DNA from 2 places in the Pseudomonas sp. DR48 genome. Region 2 is predicted to be linked to the other one. Evidence: riboswitches for the same ligand, from Rfam matches in the RefSeq annotation. Region 2 holds a riboswitch; the other holds the start of a gene.
What was found. A riboswitch is a leader RNA that binds a small molecule or an ion and turns the genes downstream of it on or off. The one in region 2 is predicted to bind cobalamin.
Positions count from the first base shown of each region.

Region 1: another riboswitch for cobalamin. It lies ahead of K5K95_RS24015 (CbtB-domain containing protein); the one in region 2 lies ahead of cobO (cob(I)yrinic acid a,c-diamide adenosyltransferase).

Region 1 is NZ_CP081946.1:5,288,762-5,303,488, reverse strand. Features, by position in the region: gene cobN (cobaltochelatase subunit CobN) at 1-2,068, opposite strand, end outside; gene cobW (cobalamin biosynthesis protein CobW) at 2,072-3,133, opposite strand; cobalamin riboswitch at 3,233-3,445, opposite strand; cobalamin riboswitch at 3,645-3,873, shown strand; gene K5K95_RS24015 (CbtB-domain containing protein) at 3,992-4,195, shown strand; gene K5K95_RS24010 (CbtA family protein) at 4,207-4,911, shown strand; gene K5K95_RS24005 (cobalamin biosynthesis protein) at 4,908-5,321, shown strand; gene cobM (precorrin-4 C(11)-methyltransferase) at 5,404-6,150, shown strand; gene nfuA (Fe-S biogenesis protein NfuA) at 6,335-6,919, opposite strand; gene K5K95_RS23990 (acyltransferase family protein) at 6,977-8,011, opposite strand; gene K5K95_RS23985 (fatty acid cis/trans isomerase) at 8,109-10,406, opposite strand; gene metH (methionine synthase) at 10,562-14,272, shown strand; gene K5K95_RS23975 (NEL-type E3 ubiquitin ligase domain-containing protein) at 14,337-14,727, opposite strand, start outside.
Region 2 is NZ_CP081946.1:3,814,128-3,828,854, reverse strand. Features, by position in the region: gene K5K95_RS17315 (MFS transporter) at 1-559, opposite strand, end outside; gene K5K95_RS17310 (MarR family winged helix-turn-helix transcriptional regulator) at 613-1,017, opposite strand; gene K5K95_RS17305 (adenosylcobinamide-GDP ribazoletransferase) at 1,192-1,923, opposite strand; gene cobC (alpha-ribazole phosphatase family protein) at 1,926-2,501, opposite strand; gene cobT (nicotinate-nucleotide--dimethylbenzimidazole phosphoribosyltransferase) at 2,498-3,553, opposite strand; gene cobU (bifunctional adenosylcobinamide kinase/adenosylcobinamide-phosphate guanylyltransferase) at 3,550-4,071, opposite strand; gene K5K95_RS17285 (cobyric acid synthase) at 4,181-5,632, opposite strand; gene cobD (threonine-phosphate decarboxylase CobD) at 5,629-6,621, opposite strand; gene cbiB (adenosylcobinamide-phosphate synthase CbiB) at 6,614-7,522, opposite strand; gene bluB (5,6-dimethylbenzimidazole synthase) at 7,519-8,169, opposite strand; gene K5K95_RS17265 (cobyrinate a,c-diamide synthase) at 8,166-9,566, opposite strand; gene cobO (cob(I)yrinic acid a,c-diamide adenosyltransferase) at 9,577-10,188, opposite strand; cobalamin riboswitch at 10,269-10,500, opposite strand; gene K5K95_RS17255 (hypothetical protein) at 10,655-11,239, shown strand; gene K5K95_RS17250 (PQQ-dependent sugar dehydrogenase) at 11,307-12,620, shown strand; gene K5K95_RS17245 (class I SAM-dependent methyltransferase) at 12,733-13,386, opposite strand; gene K5K95_RS17240 (C40 family peptidase) at 13,409-13,948, opposite strand; gene K5K95_RS17235 (C40 family peptidase) at 14,171-14,727, opposite strand, start outside.

The sequences.
Region 1 (14,727 bases), 1.5 Mb from region 2:
CTTTCAAGTCACACAAGTACGTATCCAGTCGCGGCAGCCAGATCGCCGCATCGGCATCGCTGTCGAGCTTCTCGTCCAGCTGCAGCTCGCGATCGATGTGGGTGTCGCGCACCAGTTGCAGGATGTCGCGCTGCAATTCACGGGCACGGCGCGGATCGAGCATTTGCGCTTCGTAATACTCGTCGGCCAGCAGTTCGAGGTTGCGCAGCGGACCGTAGGTTTCGGCGCGGGTCAGCGGCGGCATCAAGTGATCGATGATCACCGCTTGTGTTCGGCGCTTGGCCTGGGCGCCCTCGCCCGGGTCGTTGACGATAAACGGATAGATATTCGGCAGTGGCCCGAGCAATGCATCAGGCCAGCAGTTTTCCGACAGACCGACGCCTTTGCCCGGCAGCCATTCGAGGTTGCCGTGCTTGCCGACGTGAATGACGCCGTGCGCGCCGTAGGTATTGCGCAGCCAGAAATAGAACGCCAGGTAGCCGTGGGGCGGCGCCAGGTCCGGGTCGTGGTACACCGCGCTCGGATCAACCTGATAACCGCGCGCCGGCTGGATGCCGACGAAGGTCAGGCCGAAACGCAGTCCGGCGATCATCATCCGCCCGCCACGGAACATCGGGTCATTGTCGGGCGAACCCCAGCGTTCCAGCACCGCTTGCCGATTGGTCTCGGGCAAGGCGTTGAACATCCGGTTGTAATCGTCCAGCGCCAGGCTCTGATGACACGGACGCTGGTCGAGGGTATCGAGGTCGTTGCTGACGCCGCCGAGTAATAGCTGGATCAGCGCGGTGCCGCTTTCGGGCAAGTCGGCCGGCAGCGGATAACCTTCTTGATGCAGCGCGCGAAGGATGTTCAGCGCGGCGGCCGGGGTGTCGAGACCGACGCCATTGCCAATGCGCCCATCGCGAGTCGGGTAGTTGGCGAGGATCAGCGCAATGCGTTTTTCGCTGTTTGGCAGGCGTGCCAGATCGATCCAGCGCCGCGCCAGTTCAGCGACAAAATCCATGCGTTCAGGCTGCGCGCGATAGCAGACCACGTCCGACTGACTGCGCTCACTGCGCCATGCGAGGTCCTTGAAGCTGATCGGCCGGCTGATGATCCGGCCATCCAGCTCCGGCAGCGCGATGTGCATGGCCAAGTCACGCGGGCCGAGGCCTTGTTCACTGGCACGCCAACCCGGCTCGTTGTCCTGAGCGCAGATCGCCTGAATCACCGGGATGTTGCGACGAAACGGTCGCAGGTGCGGGGCTTCGGGGCTGGACTGGGCGAAACCGGTGGTGTTGAGAATCACCGAAGCCGAGACGTGGTCCAGCAGGTCCTCGACCACTGTCAGGCAGCCGGGCTCTTTCAAACTGGCCACGGCAATGGGCAACGGGTTCAACCCCGCTGCCTGCAAACGCTGGCAGAACACATCGATAAACGCAGTGTTCGCTGCCTGTAAATGCGAGCGGTAAAACAGCACCGCCGTCACCGGCTGATCGGCTCGCCAGTCGGCTTGCCAGTCTTCAAGGTCGGCGGGGCTTTTTTGCGGGTGGTAAATCGCCGTGCGCGGCAGGGTTTGCGGCTCGGCCCAAACATAATCGCGGGCCAGCCAGCGATTGGCCAGGCAGCGGAAAAAATCCAGGGCATTGTTCATGCCGCCCTGACGCAAAAACTGCCAGAGACGATCGCGGTCTTCCGCGGGGACGGTGCTCAGGTCGCTGAGTTCCGGGTCCGGGCGATCATCGCCCGGCACCAGAATCAGCTGCACACCCTGCTCCGCAAGTTGCACCAGCCGTTCGACGCCGTAGCGCCAATAGGCGATGCCACCGTGCAGCGAAATCAGAATCACCTTGGCGTGGCGCAGCACTTCGTCGACGTACAGATCGACCGAGGCATGGTTCTGCACCTGCATCGGGTTGGCCAGGCGCACGCTGGGGTAATCGTCCGGCAGCTGCTGCGCCGCTTCGGCGAGCAGCGCGAGGCTGGAATCGCCGCTGCACAGGATCACCAGCTCGGCGGGGGTTTGTCCAAGGTCGGCAATATTGTCATCCGACACGAAACCGCCGGGCTGGGTCCTGAGCAGGTGCATGGCTTACACGCTGAGCGCGGCGCGCAATTGCGCTTCAAGCAGGACAGCGTCCAGTTCCTGGCCGATCAGCACCAGACGCGTGGTGCGCGCTTCGGCGGCGCCCCACTGACGGTCGAAATGCTTGTCGAAACGCGTCCCCACGCCCTGGATCAGCAGGCGCATCGGTTTGTTCGGGATGGCAGCGAAACCTTTGACCCGCAGGATGCCGTGCTGGACCACCAGTTGAGTCAGCGCGTCCAGCAGCAGGCTTTCGTCGGCTTGCGGCAGTTCGATGGAGATCGAATCGAACGCATCGTGGTCGTGATCGTCTTCGCCTTCATGGTGGTGGTCGTGATGGCTGTGACGGCTGTCGATGTGTTCTTCGGAGCCGGCGCCAAGGCCGATCAGCACGTCCAGTGGCACGCGGCCGCTGCTGGCTTCGATGACTTTGACGGCTGGCGGCAATTCTTCGGCGACTTCCAGGCGCACCCGGGCCAGGTCTTCAGGGCTGATCAGGTCGGCCTTGTTGAGGATCACCAGGTCGGCGCTGGCCAGTTGGTCGGCGAACAGCTCGTGCAATGGCGATTCGTGATCCAGGTTCGGGTCGAGTTTGCGTTGGGCATCGACCTGGTCCGGGAAGGCAGCAAAGGTGCCGGCAGCGACGGCCGGGCTGTCGACCACGGTGATCACCGCGTCAACGGTGCAGGCGCTGCGAATTTCCGGCCACTGGAAGGCTTGAACCAGAGGCTTTGGCAGCGCCAGGCCAGAGGTTTCGATGAGGATGTGGTCGAGGTCGCCGCGACGCGCCACCAATTCGCGCATCACCGGGAAGAACTCTTCCTGGACGGTGCAGCACAGGCAGCCGTTGGCCAGTTCGTAGACGCGGCCGTTGGCTTCTTCTTCAGTGCAGCCAATGGAACACTGCTTGAGGATTTCGCCGTCGATGCCCAGTTCGCCGAACTCGTTGACGATCACCGCGATGCGGCGACCCTGAGCGTTGTCGAGCATGTGCCGCAGCAAGGTGGTTTTGCCCGAGCCGAGGAAGCCGGTAACGATGGTGACGGGAAGTTTGGCCAGTGTTTTCATCGGATGCCCTTTGGCAAGGTGGCGGGCATACGGGACGACAATCGCTGCGACGGATGCGCGCGCGGAAGAGTTCGCCACCGGATCACCCCGCCCGGTTGTAGTGAGAATCTGTGTCGAGGCAGGTCTCCTGGCTGACGGTGTGCCAATGGCAGACTGGCATTCGCTGCGCCTTCCCGCGAACCCGTTGTGCAGGGTTTGCAGTGGCGTGGCAGCGAACATCACCGTTCACAGTTGCGGGGGCAGCCGCGGCATCGACCGCGTTCCCTTCTTAGCTTCGGCAAACGCCGAAGAACCTCGAAAGCGCAAGGCTACGCATCGTGTGGGGGCGGGTCAATCGTTGACCTGCCCAATGATCGTTCCCACGCTCTGCGTGGGAATGCAGCCCGGGACGCTCTGCGTCCCTTCGCAGCCGAACGCGGAGCGTCCGTTGAGGCATTCCCACGCAGAGCGTGGGAACGATCAACCAAACGAGAAACCATGCCAATTGACTACCCCGCCCCGCCCATGCTCTCCTACACGCCTTGTTACGGGTGCCCTTCACAGGGTGAAACGGGAAACCGGTAAATCATGTGCTTTACTCAAAGCCATGTCAGTCCGGTGCTGCCCCCGCAACGGTAAGCGAGCGGAGCGTCAGATCCACTGTGCCAGCAGTTCGGCATGGGAAGGTGACGCTTGCAGGTTCAGGCGCAAGCCTTGACCCCTCGTGAGCCCGGAGACCGGCCCGCAACACAAAGTGACCATTACGATCACTGAATAACAAACCCGCGGTGGGCGGGCGCTGTTTGAACCTCTGCGTGCCCGTTCGCAGGGGTCTTCCATGCGCTCTATTCACCCACTGACAGACCAGAGGGATGCGCCATGTCGATCATCAGCAGCACCGGCAGCCACGCCGACAAGAGCACCGCCAGCACCACCACGACCCTGTCTCAACGCCTGACCGCCGCCGTGTTTGCGTCGATCCTGGGTGCGAGCCTGGTCTATTTCGCCGGCTTTTCGCACATTGAAGCGGTGCACAACGCCGCGCACGATACCCGACACAGCTCCGCGTTCCCGTGCCATTGAGGCCAGCCGAGATGATCAAGCGTATTGCGCAAACCGCGGGTTTCACCGGGTTGCTGGCCGCGTTGCTGCTGACCCTGCTGCAAAGCTTCTGGGTGGCACCGCTGATTTTGCAGGCCGAGACATACGAAAAATCCGAACCGGCTGCGGTTGAAGTCCACGAACATGCCGCCGGCACCGCTGCTCACACCCACGATGCCGAAGCCTGGGAACCAAAAGACGGCTGGCAGCGCGTGCTGTCGACCACCGGCGGCAATCTGGTGGTGGCCGTCGGTTTCGCCCTGATGCTGGCCGGTCTCTACACCTTGCGTGCACCGACCAAAACCGCTCAAGGCCTGCTCTGGGGCCTGGCAGGTTACGCGACGTTCGTGCTGGCGCCGGCCCTCGGCCTGCCGCCTGAACTGCCAGGCACCGCCGCGGCCGATCTGGCGCAACGGCAAATCTGGTGGATCGGCACGGCCGCCTCTACCGCTGTTGGCATCGCGCTGATCGTGTTCAGCCGCCACTGGCTGATGAAGATCCTCGGCGTGGCCATTCTGGTGGTTCCGCATGTCATCGGCGCGCCACAACCGGAGGTGCATTCGATGCTCGCTCCGCAAGCCCTGGAAACCCAGTTCAAAATCGCTTCGCAGCTGACCAACCTGGGATTCTGGCTGGCCTTGGGCCTGATCAGCGCCTGGTTGTTCCGTCGCAAAAGCGATGGCCAATACCACGCATGACGGATACCAGCACAGCGCCGACTTTAGTGGTCGGCCTGGGCTGCCAGCGCGGCTGCCCCGTCAGCACGCTGCGGGCGTTGCTCGATCAGGCATTACAGGCGCATAACATCGCACTTCACCAGATCAAGGCCCTGGCCAGCATTGACCTGAAGCGCGAAGAACCTGGCCTGCTCGAACTCGCCGAACAACTCGCGTTACCGCTGATGTATTTCAGCAGTGAAGAACTGGACGTTTATAAAGCGCAACTCAGCCATCATTCGGACATCGCCTTCGAACGCACCGGCTGTTATGGCGTAGCGGAAAGTGCCGCACTGGCCCTGGCCGAACAACTGGCCCAGGCCCCGGCAAAGTTGCTCATTTCGCGACAAAAATACGCCCAGGCAACCCTGGCATTAGCCTGCGCTGCGTAAAATCCCCGATAATCCCTGCCCTCGATCATGAGCAATCTTCATCTGAAGCCTTGCCCAGCCCCTTTTTTGACAGGAACCGACGATGACCGTCTATTTCATTGGCGCAGGTCCCGGCGACCCGGAACTGATCACCGTCAAAGGCCAACGACTGATTCGCAGTTGCCCGGTGATCATCTACGCCGGCTCTCTGGTGCCCGCCGCCGTCCTCGAAGGCCATTGCGCCGAACAAGTGGTCAACAGCGCCGAACTGCACCTGGAACAGATCATCGAACTGATCAAGACCGCCCATGCCAACGGCCAGGACGTGGCGCGGGTGCATTCGGGTGATCCGAGCCTGTATGGCGCGATTGGCGAGCAGATCCGTTACCTGCGCGAGCTCGACATTGCATTTGAAATCATTCCTGGTGTCACGGCGACCGCTGCCTGCGCGGCGCTGCTGGGGGCGGAGCTGACGTTACCGGATATCTCGCAAAGCGTGATCCTGACCCGCTACGCCGACAAGACGGCGATGCCGGCGGGTGAGGAGCTGGGCAGTCTGGCGCAGCACGGGGCCACGATGGCGATTCATCTGGGGGTCAATCACCTGGAGAAAATCCTCGTCGAATTGCTGCCGCATTACGGCGCAGACTGCCCGATCGCGGTGATTCACCGGGCGACCTGGCCGGATCAGGATTGGGTGGTGGGGACGCTGGCGGACATTGCAGAGAAAGTCCACGCCAAGGGATTTCGCCGCACGGCGTTGATTCTGGTGGGTCGGGTGTTGGGCAGTGATCACTTCAGTGAGTCATCGCTGTACCGCGCCGGGCATGCGCATTTGTATCGGCCCTGAAGTGATCGTTCCCACGCTCTGCGTGGGAATGCAGCCCGGGACGCTCCGCGTCCCAACAGCGGACGCAGAGCGTCCATTGAGGCATCCCCACGCAGAGCGTGGGAACGATCATGAACACATCGATCACCCATAAAAAAACGGCGCTCACGGGGCGCCGTTTTTTTGTCTGCAGCGAACACCTTACTCAGTAGTAGGCGTTTTCTTTCTGCGTGTGGTCGGTCACGTCGCGCACACCCTTGAGCTCGGGAATGCGCTCGAGCAAGGTGCGCTCGATGCCTTCACGAAGGGTGACGTCGGCCTGGCCACAGCCTTGGCAACCGCCGCCGAACTTCAGAACGGCGATGCCGTCTTCGACCACATCGATCAGGCTGACCTGACCGCCGTGGCTCGCGAGCCCCGGGTTGATCTCGGTTTGCAGGTAGTAGTTGATGCGCTCGTTGACCGGGCTGTCAGCGTTGACCATCGGGACTTTGGCGTTTGGCGCCTTGATGGTCAGCTGGCCGCCCATGCGGTCGGTGGCGTAGTCGACTACCGCGTCGTCCAGGAAGGCTTCGCTGAACGAATCGATGTAGGCAGTGAAGCTTTTCAGCCCCAGCGCCGTGTCTTCAGGTTTTTCTTCGCCCGGCTTGCAGTAGGCAATGCAGGTTTCGGCGTACTGGGTGCCAGGCTGGGTGATAAAGACGCGGATGCCGATGCCCGGGGTGTTCTGCTTGGAGAGCAGATCAGCCAGATAATCGTGGGCGGCGTCGGTAATGGTAATAGCGGTCATGGAAACTCCTCGCAGGCTTGGGCGCAGTTTACGCCAATCATCGCGCCGTACAAAGTCCTAGTATTTTTGTCGGGAAAGAGCCGGCACCGCTTCAACCGCCGGTTCGCCGTCAATCCACTCTTTAAGCCACCGATAGCTGCGTTTTTCCACCCATTCGAAACTTGCCCAAGATGCCAGACCGATAGTCGCCACGCAAACGACGAACATCACGTAGGGATTTACCCCATAACGCTGTGCGACAAATCCACCGGCAGACAGCACCAACACGTGCATCAGGTACACCGAGTAGGAACAATTACCCAGCAGTTCAAACACCCGGTTGTTCTCGACGTAACGCTCCAGCGAGATGCACGCCATCACCAACACCGCACTCGGCACGCCCCAGGCCAGGAAACGCGGCGCTGGCGCCCAGTGATAAATGGCCAGCAGCGCGCCACCAATGCCCAGCAGCGGCAGCCACAAACCCGGCTTGATCCAGCCACGACGGTAAATCATGCCGATGGCGATCCCCAGCAGGAACTCATAAACGATGTCTGATCGGTAGAACTCGCTGACCCAGCCATAACCGGTCCAGGCCTGGCATACCGCAAACAGCAGTGCCGCGACAATCAATAGCCGCAGGTGCAAGCGGAACAACAACGCCCAGCCGAACAGCAGGTAGAAGAGCATTTCGTAGTTGAGGGTCCAGCCGACGTTGAGGGTCGGATAAATCCCGTAGCCGCCGGGATTCTGCGTAGGAATGAACAACAACGACAGCAGGAAATGCGACCAGTCGACGCTTTGATCCGGCAATACCGGGCGGGCAAACACCACCACCAGCGCCATCAGCGCGGTGTACAGCCAATACGCCGGGACGATCCGAAACAGTCGATACAACAGAAATCGCGTCGGCGGCAGCGACTTGCCTTCGGTCGAGAGGAAGATCACCAGCCCACTGATGACGAAGAAAACGTCGACACCCGCCGCGCCCTTGTCGATGAACATCTGCCCCACCGGGCCACGGGCCTGGAAGTCGAAGAAAATCTGCATGAAATGGTGGCAGACCACCGCCCAGGCGGCGATGGCGCGCAGGGCTTGTACTGAAATCAACATGGATGGCCCTCTGATCGCAATCCGCAACCCACCGCAGATCCCACAAGGGATGGGTGGCGCCTATGAAATCCGACACCAGCCCATCCTCAAAGGTCGATCAAAGATTCTCGTAGCGGTTCATGTCCAGTACGCCCTCTTCCACCGGATCGGTCTCGTGGATGTAGAGACTCAGGTCATGGAAGTAAAACCAGAACTGCGGATGACTGCGGCGAATGCCCCAACGCTTGACGATGCTCTCGAAACTGCTCGCATCCCTGGCATTTTCCATCGCGTCCACGAACGCCGGCACCTGCTCCGCCGGAATATTGAACATGAAGTTCGGATAGCTGCTGAGCACGCCCGGGAAAATGGTCAGGGTGTCGAGGCCAGGCTGATAGCGCAGCGATTCGCCGAGCAGGAACGCCACATTGCTGTGGGCGCGGTTGCGCAACAGGCTGTACATCTCACGTTTGCCGCTCGCGGTTTCAATGCGCAGCATCGTCGCTTCCGGCAACTGATCGATGACCTTCAAACCCGCCGCCGGGCGCGACGCCAGGCGGCTCAAGGCTTGTTCGGCATTTTGCAGCGCCGGGTCGATGTTCGGCCGCGAACAGTAAGCGCCGTCGCACCGGTTGATCGGATCGGGCTTGGCATTGAGCTCGCCGTAACGGGCCAGCAGTTGCATCGCAAAGTCGCGTTTCGGGTCTTTCTTGTCGAGTTTGAGTGCCGTCGGCTTGTCGTTGTCGATGGCCTCGTAATCGAGCCACATCTTGAATTTTCCGCTGGTCTGGTACCAATCGTCGAGATACCCGTTGCGCGAGTCAGCGGGCATCAGGCGCAGGAAGTTCTGCTCGGCACCGTTGCGGATGAGGTCGAAATACAGCCGCGTTTGCGCCTGATGGGACACATTGCCGAATACATCGAAGTTGACCGCCAGTTGATAATAGGTGCGTTCCAGCAGCGGAAAGTCGAACAGCCAGATGGTTTGCGGCACATCGCCGATCAGGCCCTTGTTCACCGACGCACTGTCGAAGTGCCGAAAGATACTCAGCAGCGCGTTGTCGTTGCCAGCCCACAACGTCGACCAGCTCGGTGCCGGCGCATCGGCATAACTGTCCCGGCGCAGTGCCTCGTACTCGTTGCGTTTGTTGCGGTAGTCGTGCCACAGGCTCAGGACACTGCCGACGTCGTCGTTCTGGCCCGGCATTGCCAGCAACGGCGTGGCCTGGCCGCGGTAGTTCGGATCGGTGATGTACAGATCGTGCTCTGGCGCCTGGAACAGCGCCCAGAAGTTGTCGCGAATCACATCCGTGGCGATCTGCCCGCGGCAGACCGGACCGCGGATGAAGGTGCGCACAAAGTATTCGGCGTTATCGAGCATGAACTGGTAACGCGCCTGCGCCGGGATCGCCTCAAAGGTGGTAAACGGATTGGCTCGACGCTCCGGGCCATAACCCGGCAAGGCGTTGACCTGCCAGTTGCCGTTGTAAAACAGGCTTTTGATCCGCGCCATCTTCGCCGCGCTCAGCGGATAGGTGATGTGGGTCTTGTGCACGATCACCCCCTGCACCGGCCACAAGCGGTAATACACTTGGGTGCCGGGGTCGTCGTTCGGGCGACGGGTGTTGATCAGGTCGATCGGCTGGCCGGTCGGAGTTCGCGAACGCACCCACTGGAAGAAGTGCCCCGGTTCACCGTCCTTGAAGTACAGATGCGCGAGAAACCAATGCTCGAACAGCCAACGCCCCACCAGGCTTTGCCGGGCGCCCGGTGAGTTGAGCAGGTTTTCCCACTGCACCACCTGCATGGCCTCGTTGGCGCTCGGGACCAGACCCTGTTCATCGATTGGCGCACCGGAGGCCAGCCAGCGTTGCAACGTCTGGTACTGCTGATCGGTCAGGCCAGTGACCGCCAGCGGCATGCCTTCTTTGGGATGTGTCCCGGCATAGCCTTCGAATTCGGCCGGCATGGCGCAGGTGTTTTCCCGGTTAAGGCCGAGGACGATCTCGTCAGGCAACCTGGCGTTGGGTTGCAGCGGGGTTTTATGGCCCAGCTCAAGCATCCGCGCCATCAACGCCGCTTGACTGCCCTGGGCATCGAGCACCGAATAAAAGCCCTTTTGCTGCCAGGCACGTTTACCGAATGCATCGTAAAACAGGCGCGTCGGCGCGCTAGCCTGGCTGCGATCGCCGTCATAGACCGGGACCTTGGTCGCGCCACGCGCCGCCCCTTCGCTGCTGCCCAGATTGAGCTGACAGGCGGAGTCGTAGCAGGCATGGCAGGCCACGCACTTTTCGGTGAAGATCGGCTGGATGTCGCGGGTATAGGAAAGCGCCGTAGAAGTCGCCGGACCTTGCGCAGTCGCGTCCCAGCTTAAAAGCAGCAAAATAATGCTGGTGATGACGCGATACGACATGTCCCTGGTCCTGATCGTGAAAAAACGCCGCGATTCTACCGGCCCGGCACCTGCACCAACATGAACGATATTCATGCAAAACCGGGGCATGCTCCAAAACCGCACAGGTTTGCTATCATCGCGCCCCTTCGTCATGGTCTTTCCGAGTAGTCCAAATGTCCGATCGCAGTGTTCGCCTTCAAGCTCTCAAGCACGCCCTCAAAGAGCGCATCCTGATTCTCGATGGCGGCATGGGCACGATGATCCAGAGCTATAAGCTTGAGGAGCAGGATTACCGCGGCAAACGTTTTGCCGACTGGCCGAGCGACGTCAAGGGCAACAACGACCTGTTGGTGCTGACCCGCCCGGACGTGATTGGCGGCATCGAGAAAGCCTATCTGGATGCCGGCGCCGACATTCTGGAAACCAACACCTTCAACGCCACCCAGATATCCCTGGCCGACTACGGCATGCAGGGCCTGGCGTACGAGTTAAACGTAGAAGGCGCGCGCCTGGCCCGCAAGGTGGCCGACGCCAAGACCCTGGAAACCCCGGACAAGCCGCGTTTCGTCGCTGGCGTGCTCGGCCCTACAAGTCGCACCTGCTCGCTGTCCCCGGACGTGAACAACCCCGGCTACCGCAACGTGACCTTCGATGAACTGGTGGAAAACTACACCGAGTCCACCAAAGGCCTGATCGAAGGCGGCGCCGACCTGATCCTGATCGAAACCATTTTCGACACCTTGAACGCCAAAGCCGCGATCTTCGCCGTACAAGGCGTGTTCGAAGAGCTGGGCGTTGAACTGCCGATCATGATTTCCGGCACCATCACCGATGCTTCCGGCCGTACGCTGTCGGGCCAGACCACCGAAGCCTTCTGGAACTCCGTGGCCCACGCCAAGCCGATTTCGGTCGGCCTGAACTGCGCCCTCGGCGCCAGCGAGTTGCGCCCGTACCTGGAAGAGCTGTCGAACAAGGCCGGCACCCACGTATCGGCTCACCCGAACGCCGGCCTGCCGAACGAATTCGGCGAGTACGACGAACTGCCGTCGCAAACCGCCAAGGTCATTGAAGAATTCGCGCAAAGCGGCTTCCTGAACATCGTCGGCGGCTGCTGCGGCACCACCCCGGGCCACATCGAAGCCATTGCCAAAGCCGTGGCCGGTTACGCGCCGCGTCAAATCCCGGAGATCCCGAAGGCTTGCCGCCTGTCCGGCCTGGAACCGTTCACCATCGATCGCAACTCGTTGTTCGTCAACGTCGGTGAGCGCACCAACATCACCGGTTCGGCCAAGTTTGCGCGCCTGATCCGTGAAGACAACTACACCGAAGCCCTGGAAGTCGCCCTGCAGCAGGTCGAAGCCGGTGCCCAGGTGATCGACATCAACATGGACGAAGGGATGCTCGATTCGAAGAAGGCCATGGTGACCTTCCTCAATCTGATTGCCGGCGAACCGGACATCTCCCGGGTGCCGATCATGATCGACTCCTCCAAGTGGGAAGTGATCGAAGCCGGCCTCAAGTGCATCCAGGGCAAGGGCATCGTCAACTCGATCAGCATGAAAGAAGGCGTCGAGCAGTTCATACACCACGCCAAGCTGTGCAAACGCTATGGCGCCGCCGTGGTGGTGATGGCGTTCGACGAAGCCGGCCAGGCCGACACCGAAGCGCGCAAGAAAGAAATCTGCAAACGCTCCTACGACATTCTGGTCAACGAAGTCGGCTTCCCGCCGGAAGACATCATCTTCGACCCGAACATCTTCGCCGTCGCGACCGGTATTGAAGAACACAACAACTATGCCGTCGACTTCATCAATGCCTGCGCCTACATCCGGGACGAGCTGCCGTACGCGCTGACCTCGGGCGGCGTGTCCAACGTGTCGTTCTCGTTCCGTGGCAACAACCCGGTGCGTGAGGCGATTCACTCGGTGTTCCTGCTGTATGCGATCCGCAACGGCCTGACCATGGGTATCGTCAACGCCGGTCAGCTGGAGATCTACGACCAGATCCCGACCGAACTGCGCGACGCTGTCGAAGACGTAATCCTCAACCGCACTCCGGAAGGCACCGACGCCCTCCTCGCCATTGCCGACAAATACAAAGGTGACGGCAGCGTCAAGGAAGCCGAGACCGAAGAATGGCGTGGCTGGCCGGTCAACAAGCGTCTGGAGCATGCGCTGGTCAAGGGCATCACCACGCACATCGTTGAAGACACCGAAGAATCTCGCCAGTCCTTCGCGCGCCCGATCGAAGTGATCGAAGGCCCGCTGATGTCCGGCATGAACATCGTCGGCGACCTGTTCGGCGCCGGCAAAATGTTCCTGCCGCAGGTGGTGAAATCCGCCCGCGTGATGAAACAGGCAGTAGCCCACTTGATCCCGTTCATCGAACTGGAAAAAGGCGACAAACCGGAAGCCAAGGGCAAGATCCTGATGGCGACGGTCAAAGGCGACGTGCACGACATCGGCAAGAACATCGTCGGCGTGGTGCTGGGTTGCAACGGCTACGACATCGTCGACCTTGGCGTGATGGTCCCGGCCGAGAAAATCCTGCAAGTGGCCAAGGAACAGAAGTGCGACATCATCGGCCTGTCCGGCCTGATCACCCCTTCGCTGGATGAAATGGTCCACGTGGCCCGCGAGATGCAGCGCCAGGACTTCCACCTGCCGTTGATGATCGGTGGCGCGACCACTTCCAAGGCTCACACGGCGGTGAAGATCGAACCCAAGTACAGCAACGACGCGGTGATCTACGTGACGGACGCCTCCCGCGCCGTGGGTGTGGCGACGCAGTTGCTGTCCAAGGAATTGAAACCGGCGTTCGTCGAGAAGACCCGCCTGGAATACATCGACGTTCGCGAGCGCACCGCCAACCGCAGCGCCCGCACCGAACGCTTGAGCTATCCAGCCGCCATCGCCAAGAAGCCGCAGTTCGACTGGAGCACCTACGCACCGGTCAAACCGACCTTCACCGGTTCGAAGGTGCTGGACAACATTGACCTCAAGGTTCTGGCCGAATACATCGACTGGACGCCGTTCTTTATCTCCTGGGACCTGGCCGGCAAGTTCCCGCGCATCCTTCAGGACGAAGTGGTCGGTGAAGCCGCTACCGCGTTGTACGCCGATGCCCAGGAAATGCTCGCCAAACTGATCGACGAAAAACTCATCAGCGCCCGTGCAGTGTTCGGCTTCTGGCCGGCCAACCAGGTGCGCGACGACGACATCGAAGTCTACGGCGACGATGGCAAGCCGATTGCCAAACTGCATCACTTGCGCCAGCAGATCATCAAGACCGACGGCAAGCCGAATTTCTCCCTGGCCGACTTCGTCGCGCCCAAGGACAGCGAAGTCACCGACTACGTGGGCGGCTTCATCACCACCGCGGGGATCGGCGCCGAAGAAGTGGCCAAGGCGTATCAGGACGCTGGCGACGATTACAACTCGATCATGGTCAAGGCCCTCGCCGACCGTTTGGCCGAGGCCTGCGCCGAGTGGCTGCACCAGCAAGTGCGTAAAGAGTACTGGGGTTACGCCAAGGACGAGACGCTGGACAACGAGGCGCTGATCAAAGAGCAATACACCGGCATCCGCCCGGCGCCGGGCTACCCGGCCTGCCCGGATCACACCGAGAAGAGCACCCTGTTCACCTTGCTCGATCCTGAAGCCAGCGAAATGAAGGCCGGACGCAGCGGCGTGTTCCTCACCGAACACTACGCGATGTTCCCGGCAGCGGCGGTCAGCGGCTGGTACTTCGCGCACCCGCAGGCGCAGTACTTTGCCGTGGGCAAGATCGACAAGGATCAAGTGCAGAGCTACACGTCGCGCAAAGGCCAGGAATTGAGCGTGACCGAGCGCTGGCTCGCACCGAACCTCGGCTACGACAACTGATTGATCCGAGGCCCCTGGGCTCTGGAGGCAGATGTGCTGACTCCAGAGCGTTGCCGGCTGACGATCAGGCCTGTGCGCCCAACACGGCTATCTCACGCTCGCTGAGTGTGGTCAGCAATTGCAGGCGATTGGCTTTATTCACGGTATCCAGGGCGTCCATCTCCTGTAGGTAGGCCGTATTGAGCTCCGGGTACTTGTCCTCCAGCTTACCGACCTTGTCCTGGAAACCCTGCTGCACCCTGGTAAATTCCCCAGGGTATTTCTCCTCCAGATAGTCTCGCCAGTATTTACGCGCGGTCAGTTGTTCGATGAACACGGGCGTCTTTTCCTTGGCGATGATCTTTGCGTACGCTTCGTCCAGATCCGCTGGCGTCACCTGCGCCAAGCTCTCGTACACCATGCCTTTGGGCTGGCTGGGCAATTCAAGACGCTGAGCCAGACTGATTCGATAGGCC
Region 2 (14,727 bases):
TGAGCATGCTCACCAGCGGAATGATCAACGCCACGAGCAGGCCCAGCACCAGCAAGGCCGCGGACCAGCCGAGCCAGCCAATCAGACCCAGAGTACCGGGCAACATGGCGAACTGGCCGAAAGAACCGGCGGCGCTGGCAATGCCCATGCCCATGCTGCGTTTCTCCGGTGGCACTGCACGACCGACCACGCCGAGGATCACCGAGAACGAAGTGCCCGACAGACCGATGCCGATCAACAGGCCGGCGCTCAGGGACAAGGTCACCGCCGAATCGGACAGGCCCATGAACGCCAGGCCCATGGCGTACAGCACGCCGCCGATCAACACCACTTTCGCCGCGCCAAAGCGGTCGGCCAATGCCCCCGTGAAGGGCTGCGCCAGCCCCCAGATCAGGTTCTGCAAGGCGATGGCAAACGCAAACGTCTCACGCCCCCAGCCGAATTCGGCACTCATTGGCGCCAGAAACAACCCGAAGCCGTGCCGGACGCCCAAAGACAATGCCAGAATCAGCGCACTCCCCACCAACACCCAACCACACGTACGCCACATCGATGTCATTTCTTATTCTCCGGTCGCGGGTATATACCCGCTTAAGATCGGAAAAACCGGCATCAGGCCAGTTCGTCCAGCAATCGCAGCAAGGTTTCGCGTTTCTCGGCGCCCAAACGGTCGATCAACCGTTGTTGCGCCGCCTCCCAGGCCGGCAAGGCTGCAGCCAGGCGTTGTGCGCCTGTCTCGGTCAGCCGGACGATGCGATTACGCATGTCCTCGCCTTCGACCAATGCCACCAGGCCTTCACCTTCCAGCACCCGAAGATTGCGCCCCAGGGTGCTGCGGTCCAGCCCCATGGCTTCGGCCAGGGTGGAAATACTCGGTTCATTCAGTCGCTGCAAATTGCACAGCAAAGAATACTGGGCGACGTTGATCCCGAAGCCGTCGAGAGCGCCGTCGTAATGCCTGCTGACGCCACGGGCGGCGCGACGCAGGTTGATGCATAAACATTGAGAGTCGAGCATGGTGCGTGTATATACCCGCGAGTGTGTTAAATCAAGTTACAGATGGGTTTACCCAGCAGAATGGGAGTGTCAGGCAGACCGCCTTCGCGAGCAAGCTCGCTCCCACAAATGACCGCATTCCCCTGTGGGAACGAGCCTGCTCGCGAAGTGGCCAGCACCTCCAGCACAGAAACATCAGACCAACACCAGCCCCACCAGAACCGCCATCTCCAGCAATTCCAGCAATGCGCCTGCGGTGTCCCCGGTTGTCCCACCCAAGCGCCGCAGCATCACCTGCCGCAACCAGACGAACATCCCGCCCGCCAGCACAAGCGCCCAGACGCCACTGAAACCGGCGATCAGCACACACGCCAGCGCACTGACCGCCAACACCCGTTTACCCGCCGAGCGCGGCAGATGATCGGCCAGCGCCTGGCCCAACCCGCCGGCACGCACGTACGGCGTGGTCAGGAACAAGCCCAGCATCGCGCTGCGGCCGATCAATGGAATGATGATCAGCCAAACGCTGTGCTGCTGCTCGATCAACGCCAACAACGCCGTGAACTTGAGCAGCAACACCAGTGCCAGCGTCACCACCGCGATCGGTCCGCTGCGTGGGTCTTTCATGATCGTCAGGGTGCGTTCACGGTCGCCGAAACCACCGAGCCACGCATCGGCGCTGTCGGCCAGGCCGTCCAGGTGCAACGCGCCGCTGAGCAAGACCCAAACCGTCAGCAGCAACGCCGCGTGAAGCATCAACGGCGCGCCCAGCAACAGCCCGTTCAACGCCCATAAAATGACGCCGAACAGCAGCCCGACCAGCGGATAAAACAGCAACGAACGCCCGAGTTCCTGAGGCGCAGGCATGCCCGGAAGACGAATCGGCAAACTGCTGAGAAATTGCAGGGCGATCCAGAACGGCAACATGGTCAGAGGGTTTCCTTGAGTGTCACGCCCGCCTCGACGCTCAGAGAGAACAGCGCACCGTGGCCGACTTCAACGTTGAGCAATTGCTCACGCGGCAAACCCCGCGCTTGAGCCAGCAGCAAGCGCATGACACCACCATGGCTGATCAGCAAGATCCGCTCGCCCGCATAAGCAGCGTGCAACCGCTCGACAGCGGCCAATACGCGCTCGGAAAAATCCGTTACCGGCTCACCCTCAGGCGGCGTGAACCCATAAGGATCAGCCCAGAACAGGCCCAACGCTTCGGCATCGGTGTCCATCAATGCCGCTGCGCTTTGCCCTTCCCAGGCGCCGAAGTGCAGTTCTTGCAGATCCTTATCGAGCACCACCGGCAAACCCGATTTCGCCCCCAGCTCTTCGGCGAAGCGCGCGCAGCGCTGCAACGGCGAACTGATCAGTCGATCCCACGGCCCCTGCCCGACCACTGCCGCGCGCATCTGCTCCCAGCCCTTGCTGGTCAGCGCATCATCGAGACTGCCGCGCAAACCACCGCCCAGTTCGGTTTCACCGTGGCGCAGCAAGTCCAGGCGCAGCGTCATGCCGGACGATCCGCCACGGCCGCTTCGGCAAACGTTGCCATCTGTCCGTGAAGATCGCAGGCCAGGCGCAACAGCGGCACGGCCAACGCTGCACCACTGCCCTCGCCCAGGCGCAGGCCAAGGTCCAGCAGCGGTTCGGCCTTCAGGGTTTCCAGCACATGACGGTGGCCCGGTTCGGCACCACGATGACCGAACAACAGCCATTCACGGCAGGCGGGATTCAAGCGCACCGCCACCAACGCCGCGACGCTGCAGATAAAGCCGTCCACCAATACTGCGATGCCTTCCTGGGCACACGCCAGGTACGCGCCAACCAGCGCCGCAATTTCAAAACCACCGAGGTTGAACAGCGTCTGCAAGGCATCACCGCGCTGAGCGCCGTGCAAGGCCAAGGCGCGCTCGATGACCTGAGCTTTATGGCTGACGCCCGCTGCGTCCAAGCCAGTGCCAGGACCGGCCAGATGCACCACTGGGCAATCGAGCAAGGCACACGCCAGCGCGCTGGCCGCCGTGGTGTTGCCGATGCCCATTTCGCCGCCGATAAACAACTGCGCACCCGCCGCGAGCGCACGCTGCACGCTGTCGCGGCCAGCCTGCAAGGCGAGCTCGCCCTGGGCCGGCGTCATGGCCGCGCCCGCGACGAAATTGGCAGTGCCCGGACCAATGTTGAGGTGACGCACGCCCGGCAAATTCAACGACGGCGTGACCGTGCCAAGGTCGACCACTTCAAGGGAAGCCCCGAGCTGGCGCGCCAGCACGCTGATGGCGGCGCCGCCACTGACGAAGTTGTGCAGCATCTGCCCGGTGACTTCCTGGGGAAACGCCGACACGCCTTCTGCGACCACGCCATGATCGCCGGCAAAAATAGCAATCCACAGGTGATCGAGGCTCGGCTTGACCTGACCTTGCAGCCCGGCCAATTGCACCGCCACCGATTCGAGCCGGCCGAGAGAACCGGCGGGCTTGGTCAGTTGCTGTTGGCGCGCCTGCGCCTGTTCAACTGCTTGCGCATCGATCGGCTTGCACGGGTTCAGCCACCAGGATTGAGTCATAACGCAGTTCCTTTCAAAGTCAGGGGCAGGCCGGCGACGGTCAGGACGACACGTTGGCAGCGCTCGGCCAGGGCTTGATGCAGCCAACCGGCTTCATCGACGTAGCGGCGAGTCAATTCGCCCAGCGGCACGACACCCATTCCGGTCTCGTTGCTGACAAAAATGATTTCACCCGGCAATGACGCCAGGCAGTCCAGCAAAGCATCACGTTCGGCAATCAGACGCTGATTGTCTTCGAGCATCAGCAGATTGGTCATCCACAGGGTCAGGCAATCGACCAACAGGCAACGGTCGGCCCGGGCGCTGTCGCGCAACACGCGGGCGAGTTCGATCGGTTCTTCGATCAATGCCCATTCGGCCGGGCGACGGGCGCGGTGATGAGCGACCCGTTCGTTCATTTCACCGTCCAATGGCTGGCTGGTGGCGATGTAGGTGACGGCCAGCGCGCTGTCGCCGGCGAGTTGTTCGGCCAGACGACTTTTGCCGGAGCGGGCGCCGCCGAGGATCAGTTGCAGCATGGTTTCATCCTTTCAATTGGCGGTGTGGCAACTTCAGTCATCGCGAGCAGGCTCGCTCCCACATTTGATCTATGTCGTCCCTGCTCGCGATGAGGCATTCAAACTCACCTCAAATCCCGCAGAGTTTCCGCAGCAGCGCGGTATCCAGATGCTTCTCCACCAAATCCGCCAACCGTTCGATATCGCGCTCACGCAACCCGTGATAATCCACGTCCTGCACTTCCTGCAAACCCGCCCAGCGCAGCAAAGCGCTACACGCCGCCGGGGATTCAAATAGACCATGCAGGTACGTGCCCATAATCTGCCCGTCAGCACTTTGCGCACCGTCGCAGCGACCGTCGTCCAGCTGCACGACGGCGTTTTCCAGCGCCAGTCCGGTGGTCACGCCGGCATGAATTTCATAGCCGCTGACCTCGGCATCTTCCAGCACCAGACGACCGCGCACATTGCGCAATTGCTTCTCTTCTTCGAGCTGCGTTTCGAACGCCAGCAACCCCAGGCCAGCACTGGAACCCGGCGCGCCTTCGAGGCCCAGCGGATCATGTACGTGCTCGCCAAGCATTTGCAGGCCGCCGCAAATCCCCAGCACTTTCCCGCCGTACCGCAAATGACGACTGATCGCTGTATCCCAGCCATTGGCCCGCAGGTACGCGAGGTCGCTGCGCACGCTTTTTGAACCGGGGAGGATGATCAGGTCAGCCGAAGGAATCGCCTGGCCGGGGCCGATAAATTGCAGGTTCACTTGCGGGTGCAGGCGCAGCGGATCGAAATCAGTGTGGTTGCTGATGCGCGGCAGCACCGGCACCACCACGTTCAACACCTGGTCTGCCTTGTCGGTCTGGCGCTGATCGATGCCGTCCTCGGCTTCCAGGTGCAAATCCATCACATACGGCAGCACGCCGATCACTGGTTTGCCGGTGCGCGCTTCCAGCCAGTCGAGACCCGGTTGCAGCAACGCGAGGTCGCCGCGAAAACGGTTGATGATGAAGCCTTTGACTCGCGCCTGCTCGGTCGGCGACAGCAGTTCCAGCGTGCCCACCAGATGGGCGAAAACCCCGCCACGATTGATGTCGGCGATCAACACCACCGGGCAATCCACCGCTTCGGCAAAGCCCATGTTGGCAATATCGCCGGCACGTAGATTGATCTCGGCGGGCGAACCCGCGCCCTCGACCATCACCACCGGATAGGCAGCGCTCAATCGTTGATGGGAGGCCAGCACCGCTTGCATGGCGATGGCTTTGTAGTCGTGATAGGCGACGGCGTTCATCGTCGTGACCGCGCGGCCATGGATGATCACCTGCGCACCCGTGTCGCTGTTGGGTTTGAGCAGCACCGGGTTCATGTCGGTGTGCGGCTCCAGATTAGCCGCCTGAGCCTGCACTGCCTGGGCGCGACCGATCTCGCCGCCGTCGGCGGTCACGGCACTGTTGAGCGCCATGTTCTGCGGTTTGAACGGCACCACACGCACGCCCTGACGCGTGACCCATCGACACAGCGCCGTCACCAGCGTGCTTTTGCCGGCGTCGGACGTGGTGCCCTGCACCATCAACGTCGTCATTGGGTTTCCTTGTCGTAGGCCACAAATGCTTGCTCGAGACGCTGCCAATCCGCTTCATCGCCAGGCAAGCCGAAACGCAGGCTGCTGTTGTGGGCGAACAAGCGCAGCAAGATGCCGCGCCGCGCCATGAAGTCGTGAAGGACTTCGGCGCGCTCGGTGATCAGCCATTGAAACAAGGCGCAGCCGCCCTGAGGTTGAAGGCCATGCTGTTCGAGCAACCGCGCCAGGCGCTCGCTCGCCGCTTCGCTGCGCAGGCGCTGCCGGACGTGGCCTTCGGTGTCCAGCAGACACGCTTGGCCCACCACGCGGGTCGGCCCGCTGACTGCCCAGGGCCCGACCTGCTCGGCGAGCAATTTGAGTAATTTGCGCTCCGCCAGTACAAAGCCCAGCCGCACACCGGCCAGACCAAAAAACTTGCCAAAAGAGCGCAGCACGATCAGGCCGACAAGGTGAGTAAAAGGCGCCAGACTCAACATCGGTGTGTTGTCCATGAACGCCTCGTCCACCACCAGCCAGCCACCGCGTGACGCCAGTCGGGCATGCCAGTCGAGCAGACGACTCGGGGTCAGGCTCAGGCCCGTCGGGTTGTTGGGATTGACCACCACCAGCACGTCCAGGCTGTCGAGATAGAAATCGACCTCCTGCTCCAGCACTTCACGCACGATATAGCCGTTGCGCCGCCACGCTTCGGCATGTTCGGCGTAACTGGGCGACAGCACGCCGACCTTGCCGGCGCGGCGCAAACGCGGCAACAACTGGATGGCCATCTGCGAACCGGCGACCGGCAGCACCTGGGTTGTGCCGTAATAGTCGCAAGCGGCCTGCTCCAGACCGTCATCGGTTTCGGGCAATCGCGCCCAGGCCCGCAACGGGATCTCAGGGATCGGGAACGGCCAGGGCGCGAGGCCACTGGACAGGTCCAGCCAGTCGGCTTCTGCAATAGCGTATTCGAGCGCTGCCTTGCGCAAGCGACCACCGTGCTCAAGCATAGAATTCAGCCCCCACGCAGAGGATCAGCAACCATAACCATACCCCGCGCTGGACCAATTGCCAGCCACGGTCGATGGAGTCGGCATCCGCCGGCACGCCCTCGCCCAGTTGCGGTCGTTGATGCAGTTCACCGTGATAGATAGCCGCCCCGCCAAGTTCGACGCCGAGCGCGCCGGCACCGGCCGCCATCACGGGGCCAGCGTTCGGGCTGTCCCAGGTCGGGCCCTGGCTGCGCCAGCATTTCAACGCCAGTCGGGTTTTGCCCAGCAGCGCGTAGGTCAACGCCACCAGCCGTGCAGGAATGTAGTTGAGCACGTCGTCGATCTTCGCCGCCGCCCAGCCAAAGCGTTCGAAGCGTTCGTTGCGATAACCCCACATCGCGTCCAGGGTGTTGCTCAAACGGTAGAGCACCACACCGGGCGCACCGGCCACGGCAAACCAGAACAACGCGGCGAACACCGCATCGCTGCCGTTCTCCAGGACGGATTCAGTGGCGGCGCGGGCGACTTCGGTTTTATCCAGTTCGCTGGTTTGACGGCTGACCAGATAGCCGACCCGTGTGCGCGCTTCAACCAGATCATCACTGCGCAGGGCCTTGGCCACCGGCTCGACGTGTTCACCGAGGCTGCGCATGCCGAGCGCGCAATAAAGCGCGAGGATCTCGACGATCCAGCCGACGTAAGGCGCCCAGGACAATGCCGTGGCCAGCAAGGTCAGCGGCACGACAGCGATCACCCAGGCAGTGACGCCGTGGCTGCGCCAGCCGCGCCCTTCATTGTTGAAACGTTGTTCGATGCGATCGGCAAAACGGCCGAAAGCCACCAGCGGATGCCAGCGTTTGGGCTCACCCAGCAGCGCGTCCAGCGCCACTGCGGCGACACTCAATAACGCCACACTCATTGACTCACTCCCCAATAATTTTCATACAGCAACTCACTGAGCGGACGCGCCTGCGCCCACCCTTCGAGCACCAGCATCGGCGCTGGATAGAATTCCTTGACCGGCCCAAGACAAAGCACCGCCAACGGCTTGGCCCCGGCCGGCAACCCCAGCAGATCCGCCAGCGCTTGCGGCTCGAACAGTGACACCCAGCCCATCCCCAGCCCTTCGGCGCGAGAGGCCAGCCAGAGGTTCTGAATCGCGCAGGACAACGAGGCCATGTCCATTTCCGGCAAGGTGCGACGCCCGAAGATATGCCGTTCGCGATCATCCATGAGCGCAGCGACCAGCACCTCGGCGCAATCGTTGATGCCTTCGACTTTGAGCTTCATGAATTCGTCGGTGCGCTCACCGAGGGCTTCGGCGGTGCGGATGCGCTCCTCTTCAACCAGCGACTGGATTTTGCCGCGCAGGGCCCGGTCGCTGATGCGAATGAAACGCCAGGGCTGCATCAGGCCGACGCTTGGCGCTTGATGCGCGGCTTCGAGCAGGCGCCGCAGCAGCTCGGGCTCTACCGTGCCGCCGCTGAAGTGGCGCATGTCGCGGCGTTCGGCGATGGCTCGGTAGACTGCATCGCGTTCTGACTGGCTGAATGCGTTGTCAGTCATGGCCTCTTCGCGAGCAAGCCCGCTCCCACATTAGATGGAGTACAACCTGACGAAACCTGGTCAACTTTGGGAGCGGGTTTGCTCGCGATGGCGGCCTCAAGTTTTGGCGCAAACAATGCGGCTATCGCTGAAGGATTCGACGGAAAATAAAAATGCACATAAGAGGCCGTCATCCGCCCCTCACGATAAACCGCCTCCGCCCCGCGCCCGCCATTCGGGCTCAGGCCCCGGGCAATCGGCTCAAGCTCGGTGCTGGTCAGCGAATGGTGATAGGTGTGGCCACGCAGCGAACCTTCCGGCAGTTCCACCGCTTGCAACGCCAATGCCGCCAGACGCTTTTGCATCACCGCATCGCCTTTGAGCAAGCCGACCAGTTCGGCACGCGTGCCTTCGACGTCGGTCAGCGAGTCCAGCAGATACAGCATTCCGCCACACTCGGCCAGCAACGGTTTTCCGGCAGCATGATGCGCGCGGATCGCGTCGAGCATCGATGTGTTCCGCGACAGCGCCACATGGTGCAATTCCGGATAACCGCCTGGCAGATAAAGGCTGTCAGCCTCCGGCAATTGGCTGTCGCGGATTGGCGAGAAGAACGACAATTCGGCGCCCATGGCCCGCAGCAAATCCAGGCTCGCGCCGTAGGTGAACGCGAACGCCTCGTCACGGGCCACGGCGATGCGCACGCCGGCCAGCAAAGGCTCGGCAACGATTATTTCAGGTGCCGCGAACTCCACGGGCGGTGGCAGCGCCACGTCGCAACTGCTGGCCAGTGATTCGGCGGCCGCATCGAGGCGCAGATCGAGGTCATTCAACTCACTGGCCTGAACCAGACCGAGATGGCGACTCGGCAATTCGATCCCGGTTTCCCGCGACAAGGCGCCGTACCAACGCAAGCCTTCGGTCAGGCTACCTTCGAGCAATTGCGCGTGACGCAATGTGCCGACGCGGTTGGCCAGCACCCCGGCAAACGGCAAGTCCGGTTGATATTTGGCCAATCCCAACGCCAGCGCACCGAAGGTCTGCGCCATGGCGGTGCCATCAATCACCCCAAGCACCGGCACACCAAAGTGCCGTGCCAGGTCGGCGCTCGACGGCGTGCCGTCGAACAACCCCATGACACCTTCGATGAGGATCAGGTCGGCTTCACCGGCCGCTTCCCACAACAGCCGACGACTTTCCTGCTCGCCGACCATCCACATGTCCAGCTGATACACCGGCGCACCGCTGGCCCGTTCAAGAATCATCGGGTCGAGAAAATCCGGGCCGCATTTGAACACGCGAACCTTGCGCCCCTGATTGCGATGCAAACGGGCCAACGCGGCGGTGACGGTGGTCTTGCCCTGACCGGAAGCCGGCGCGGCGATCAGTACTGCCGGGCAATGACGTATGCTTTTCATAAAATAGTATTCACAGCTCGACGCCTTTTTGCGCCTTGATCCCGGCCTGGAACGCGTGCTTGATCACGCCCATTTCGGTGACGGTGTCGGCCAGTTCAATCATTTCCGGCTTGGCGCCGCGACCGGTGACGACCACGTGCTGCATCGGCGGACGTGCCTGCAAGTCAGTGAGCACCTGATCAAGGTCGAGGTAACCGTGCTTGAGGGCGATGTTCAGCTCATCCAGCACTACCAGGCCGATGGACGGATCGCGCAACAATTCACGGGACACCGCCCAAGCCGCTTCAGCGGCGGCGATGTCGCGCTGACGGTCCTGGGTTTCCCAGGTGAAGCCCTCGCCCATCACATGAAAACGCACCTGCTCCGGAAAGCGGCGGAAGAACAGCTCTTCGCCCGTGCTGTTGCGGCCCTTGATGAACTGCACCACACCGCACTGCATGCCGTGGCCCATGGAGCGGGCGAGCATGCCGAAGGCCGAGCTGCTTTTGCCTTTGCCGTTGCCGGTCAGCACCAGCAACAGGCCGCACTCGTTCGGGGAATTGGCGATGCGTTCGTCGATCACGGCTTTTTTGCGCTGCATGCGCGCCAGATGGCGTTCGTCACGATCGGGGGAATCAGTCATGGGGGAGCTCTCCGTTGAGGCTGGATAACGGCGGGCAGGCACAAGAATAGACGGCAAGAAGCCTGGCATCGCCCACCGTGATGCCGCTGGATGAATCAGGCCGGTCTCCGGGCTCATGAGCGGCTTTCGCCTGACTGCGCGCCTTCCCATGTCAGTCGACACAGTGGCTCAAAGCGCAGCTTTTCACTCATTTACCGTTGCGGGGGCAGCGCCGGGATCGTGCTGTTCATGAGTTGAACCAACGCACTCACCGGCTTCCCTGTTTCACTCTGTCGACCAAGGCCACAGAGCACCTGAAACAAGCCGCGAAGGTTAGAGGGTTGGGGGTGGAGCGTCAATTAAAGCCGGGGTGCCGCCCGGCGAATATCGGCCGCCGATCAAAAATATGACGCCAATCTTGTGCCATGCACGCCGCAATGATATCAAAGAGCCACAATCCCACATCACAATAACAAGGGTAAGCCACATGCAAGGCATGATCATCAGCAATCCGAAGCTGGAATTCCTGCGCCCGGTACTGGAGCGCTGGTTTGACTGTATCGACCGCTACAACGCGGTGCGCGGTGATAACGACACACCTTATTGGTACGACGAAAAAGCCAACCTTGGCCTGCTCGCGGCCGCGGCGTGGATGGCAGAAATGGTCACGCTGCAACAGACCCCGACGCGCAAGCAAACCGAAGAAGGCGACCGCAATGGTCGCGCCGATCTGTTTATCGCCTCCCCCGAGGAGCGCGCCTACCTCCAGGCCACTCAACGTTGGCCACGGGTCAACAACCTGAACCTGACGCAGGCATTGCAGGACATTACCTGCGATGCCAAACGGATCAGCTACGCCAGCGACCTGAAACTCGGCTGTCTGTTCGTGGCGCCGCAAAAGGCCCAGCAGAGCGCGACACCGGAGGAACTTCAGGACATGGTCGACGACCTGCAAAAGGAACACTGCTGCGCCGTGGCCTGGTATTTCCCGTACGCCTACCGCAAGTTGCGCAGCGAAGCCGGCAATTATCATCCCGGCATCGCCGTGCTGCTCAAGGAAGCCCGCGGCTGATGGGTTGAACCATCGCACCACTGATCTTCTCTATGATTAAGTCACTGCATTCATAGGGAAGATCAGTATGCGCAAGCCCCAGCTCGTTCTCGTTATCGCGCTCGCAGGAGGGCTCGCCGCGTGTGGTGATACCTCCAGCCTGCAAGTCACCGACGGCACCGGCCCGTCACCCAAGCTGCCCGAACCGAACAAAACCCTGATTCCGACGGTGAACATCGCCCCGGCGATCGGCTGGCCAGCCGGTGCAAAACCCACTGCCGCGGCAGGCACTCAAGTGGCCGCGTTCGCCGAAGGACTCGATCACCCGCGCTGGCTTTATGTGCTGCCCAACGGCGACGTGCTGGTGGCTGAAACCAACGCGCCACCCAAACCCGATGACAGCAAAGGCGTTAAAGGCTGGGTCATGAAAAAAGTCATGAGCCGTGCCGGCGCTGGCGTCCCCAGCGCCAATCGCATCACCTTGCTGCGAGACAAGGACCATGACGGCATCGCCGAAACCCGCACGGTGTTCCTGGAGAACCTCAACTCGCCCTTCGGCATGACCTTGGTCGGCAATGACCTGTACGTCGCCGACACCGACCGCTTGCTGCGCTTTCACTATGAAAATGGCGACACGGCAATCAAGTCGCCGCCCATCAAAGTGGTCGATCTGCCGGGTGGCACGCTGAATCACCACTGGACCAAAAACGTCATCGCCAGCAAGGATGGCAGCAAGCTGTATGTCACCGTGGGTTCCAACAGCAACGTCGGTGAAAATGGCCTGGACAAGGAAGAAGGTCGCGCGGCGATCTGGGAAGTCGATCGGGCCACCGGCAATCACCGAATTTTCGCCTCGGGGATTCGCAATCCCAACGGCCTGGCCTGGGAGCCGCACACCGGCGCCCTGTGGACGGCAGTCAACGAGCGCGACGAAATCGGCAGCGATCTGGTGCCGGACTACATCACCTCAGTGAAGGATGGCGCGTTTTACGGCTGGCCTTTCAGCTATTACGGCCAGCACGTCGATGTGCGCGTCGAACCGCAAAACCCGGACCTGGTGGCCAAGGCGATCGCACCGGATTACGCGGTTGGCCCGCACACCGCGTCGCTGGGATTGTCGTTCGCCGAGGGCAACACACTGCCGGCGCAATTCAAGGAAGGCGCCTTCATCGGCCAGCACGGCTCATGGAACCGCGAGCCGCACAGTGGTTATAAAGTGATTTTTGTGCCGTTCGCAGGAGGCAAACCAAACGGGAAGCCGGTGGATGTGCTGACCGGGTTCCTTAACAAGGACGAGAAAGCCATGGGCCGGCCAGTGGGCGTGGTGATCGATCAGCAAGGGGATTTGCTGGTGGCCGATGATGTCGGGAACAAGGTGTGGCGCGTTTCGATCGCGAAGTAACTGCAATGTACGCATACCTGTGGGAGCGGGCTTGCCCGCGATGAGGTCGGCACATTCAACATTCATGCTACCTGACCCACCGCAATCGCGGGCAAGCCCGCTCCCACAGGGATCAGCGTTTGCGGCAGAGCGTCAGTCCATCACCCAATGGCAACAACGACAGATCCACACGCAAGTCATCCTTCAAGGCACGATTGAGCGCCTGGATGGCTCGCGTGTCCGCACTCTCGGGATTGTTCTCCAGCACTCGCCCGCTCCACAGCGTGTTGTCGAACACCGCCAGACCTCCGACGCGCAACAGACGCAATGCATGCTCGAGATAATTGGGGTAGTTGGACTTGTCGGCATCAATGAAAATCAGATCGAACTGCCCCGGCTCATCCAGCCTGGTGAGCGTTTCCAGCGCCGGCGCCAGACGTAGATCGATCCGCTGGCCCAAGCCCGCCTCCTGCCAGTAGCGCAGCGCGATGGCGTTGTAGTCGCCCGGAATATCACAGCAAATCAACGAACCGTCATCGGGTAACGCTGCGGCCATGCACAGGGCGCTGTAACCGGTGAACGTACCGACTTCCAGCACGCGCCTGGCCCCCATGAGCTTGATCAACAAAGCGAGGAACTGCCCCTGCTCTGGCGCCACCTGCCAGCGAGCCATCGGCAGCGCCTGGGTTTCATCACGCAGGCGCTTGAGCAGCGGCGTTTCCCTCAGGGAAACGTCGAGCAGGTATTGATACAGGGAATCATCGAGATTGAGTGTGCGAGCGGTCATGACACCCTCCTCGGAGAGAACGTTATGGGTTGCGCGCCAAGTGCTCAGGCTGCAGAACGCGCTTGGCGCTCAGATAAGCTTTCTGCCAATAAGCCTTGGACAAGCTGTCAAGCTTCACGGTGCCGCCGGTGGCCGGCGCATGGACGAAACGACCTTCGCCGACGTAAATCCCGGCATGGCTGACCTGGGAACCGCCGTTGGTGGCGAAGAAAATCAGATCGCCGGTTTGCAAGCCTTCCTTGCCAACGTTGGCCGCCTGCATGGTGATCAACTCGCGAGTGGTGCGCGGCAGGGAAATGCCGGTGACATCACGGTAGACGTAGCCGATCAGGCCGCTGCAATCAAAACCCGAATCCGGCGTGTTGCCACCCCAACGATATGGCGTACCCACCAGGCCGAGCGCGCGGAACAGCACGTCTTCCGCCTCGGGCGAAAAGGGTTGCGGATTGCCGAAGACAATCGGCGCCCGGACCACCACCGGAGCAGGCGGCGGTGCATGGCTGGCGCAGGCGCTGAGCAGCGCTGCGAAGAACATGAGTGCGAGGCGGGCCGACATAGTCATAAACAGAACATCCTGATCTGGCGGCGACTTTTTTCTGCCGAAAGGGCTGAAAAGAAAACCGCCTGCGCAGGACGCAGGCGGTTTGCCATCAATAATAGATCAGGATTCTAGCGCCTATGGGCCAAACTTCAAGTAAGACTTTAAGTTCGCCTTACAAGTTGTCCGTCTACTCCCTTGCGGAGAGACGTTTTGTCGCCACCGAGGTGGCGACAGACTGAATATTTACTTGCGCGCGGTGACCATGGTCGGGGCCATCGCGAGGGCGCGCTTGGCTTCGATGAAGGTCTTGCTCCAGTAGCTGTCGCCCAGGCTATCGACCCGGACACCACCGCTTTTGCGGCTGCTGGAGTGGATGAACTGATTGTCACCCAGGTAGATCCCGGCGTGACTGACACGACCGCGACGACCATTGGTGGCGAAGAACAGCAGGTCACCCGGCTTCAGCGCACCGCGAGCCACCAGCGGCGCGTCGACGTTGATCATTTCGCGAGTGGAACGCGGCAGGTTCATGCCGGCCTGTTCACGAAACAGATAGCCGATGAAACCGCTGCAATCGAAGCCAGCCTCGGAGGTGCCACCGAAACGGTAACGGGTACCGATCAGGGACATGCCACGTTCGAGGATGCTGTCGGCCAGAACCGGAAGCTGGTATGACTTGCCATCGGCGAAGTTTGCCAGTTCTTTATCGGTGGCCACGCCGTCTTGGTAAAGCTCTTCCTGGAAAAGAACGGAAGAAGACTGGGCGGTCATTGAATTTTTGAACTGTTGTTGTTGCTCTT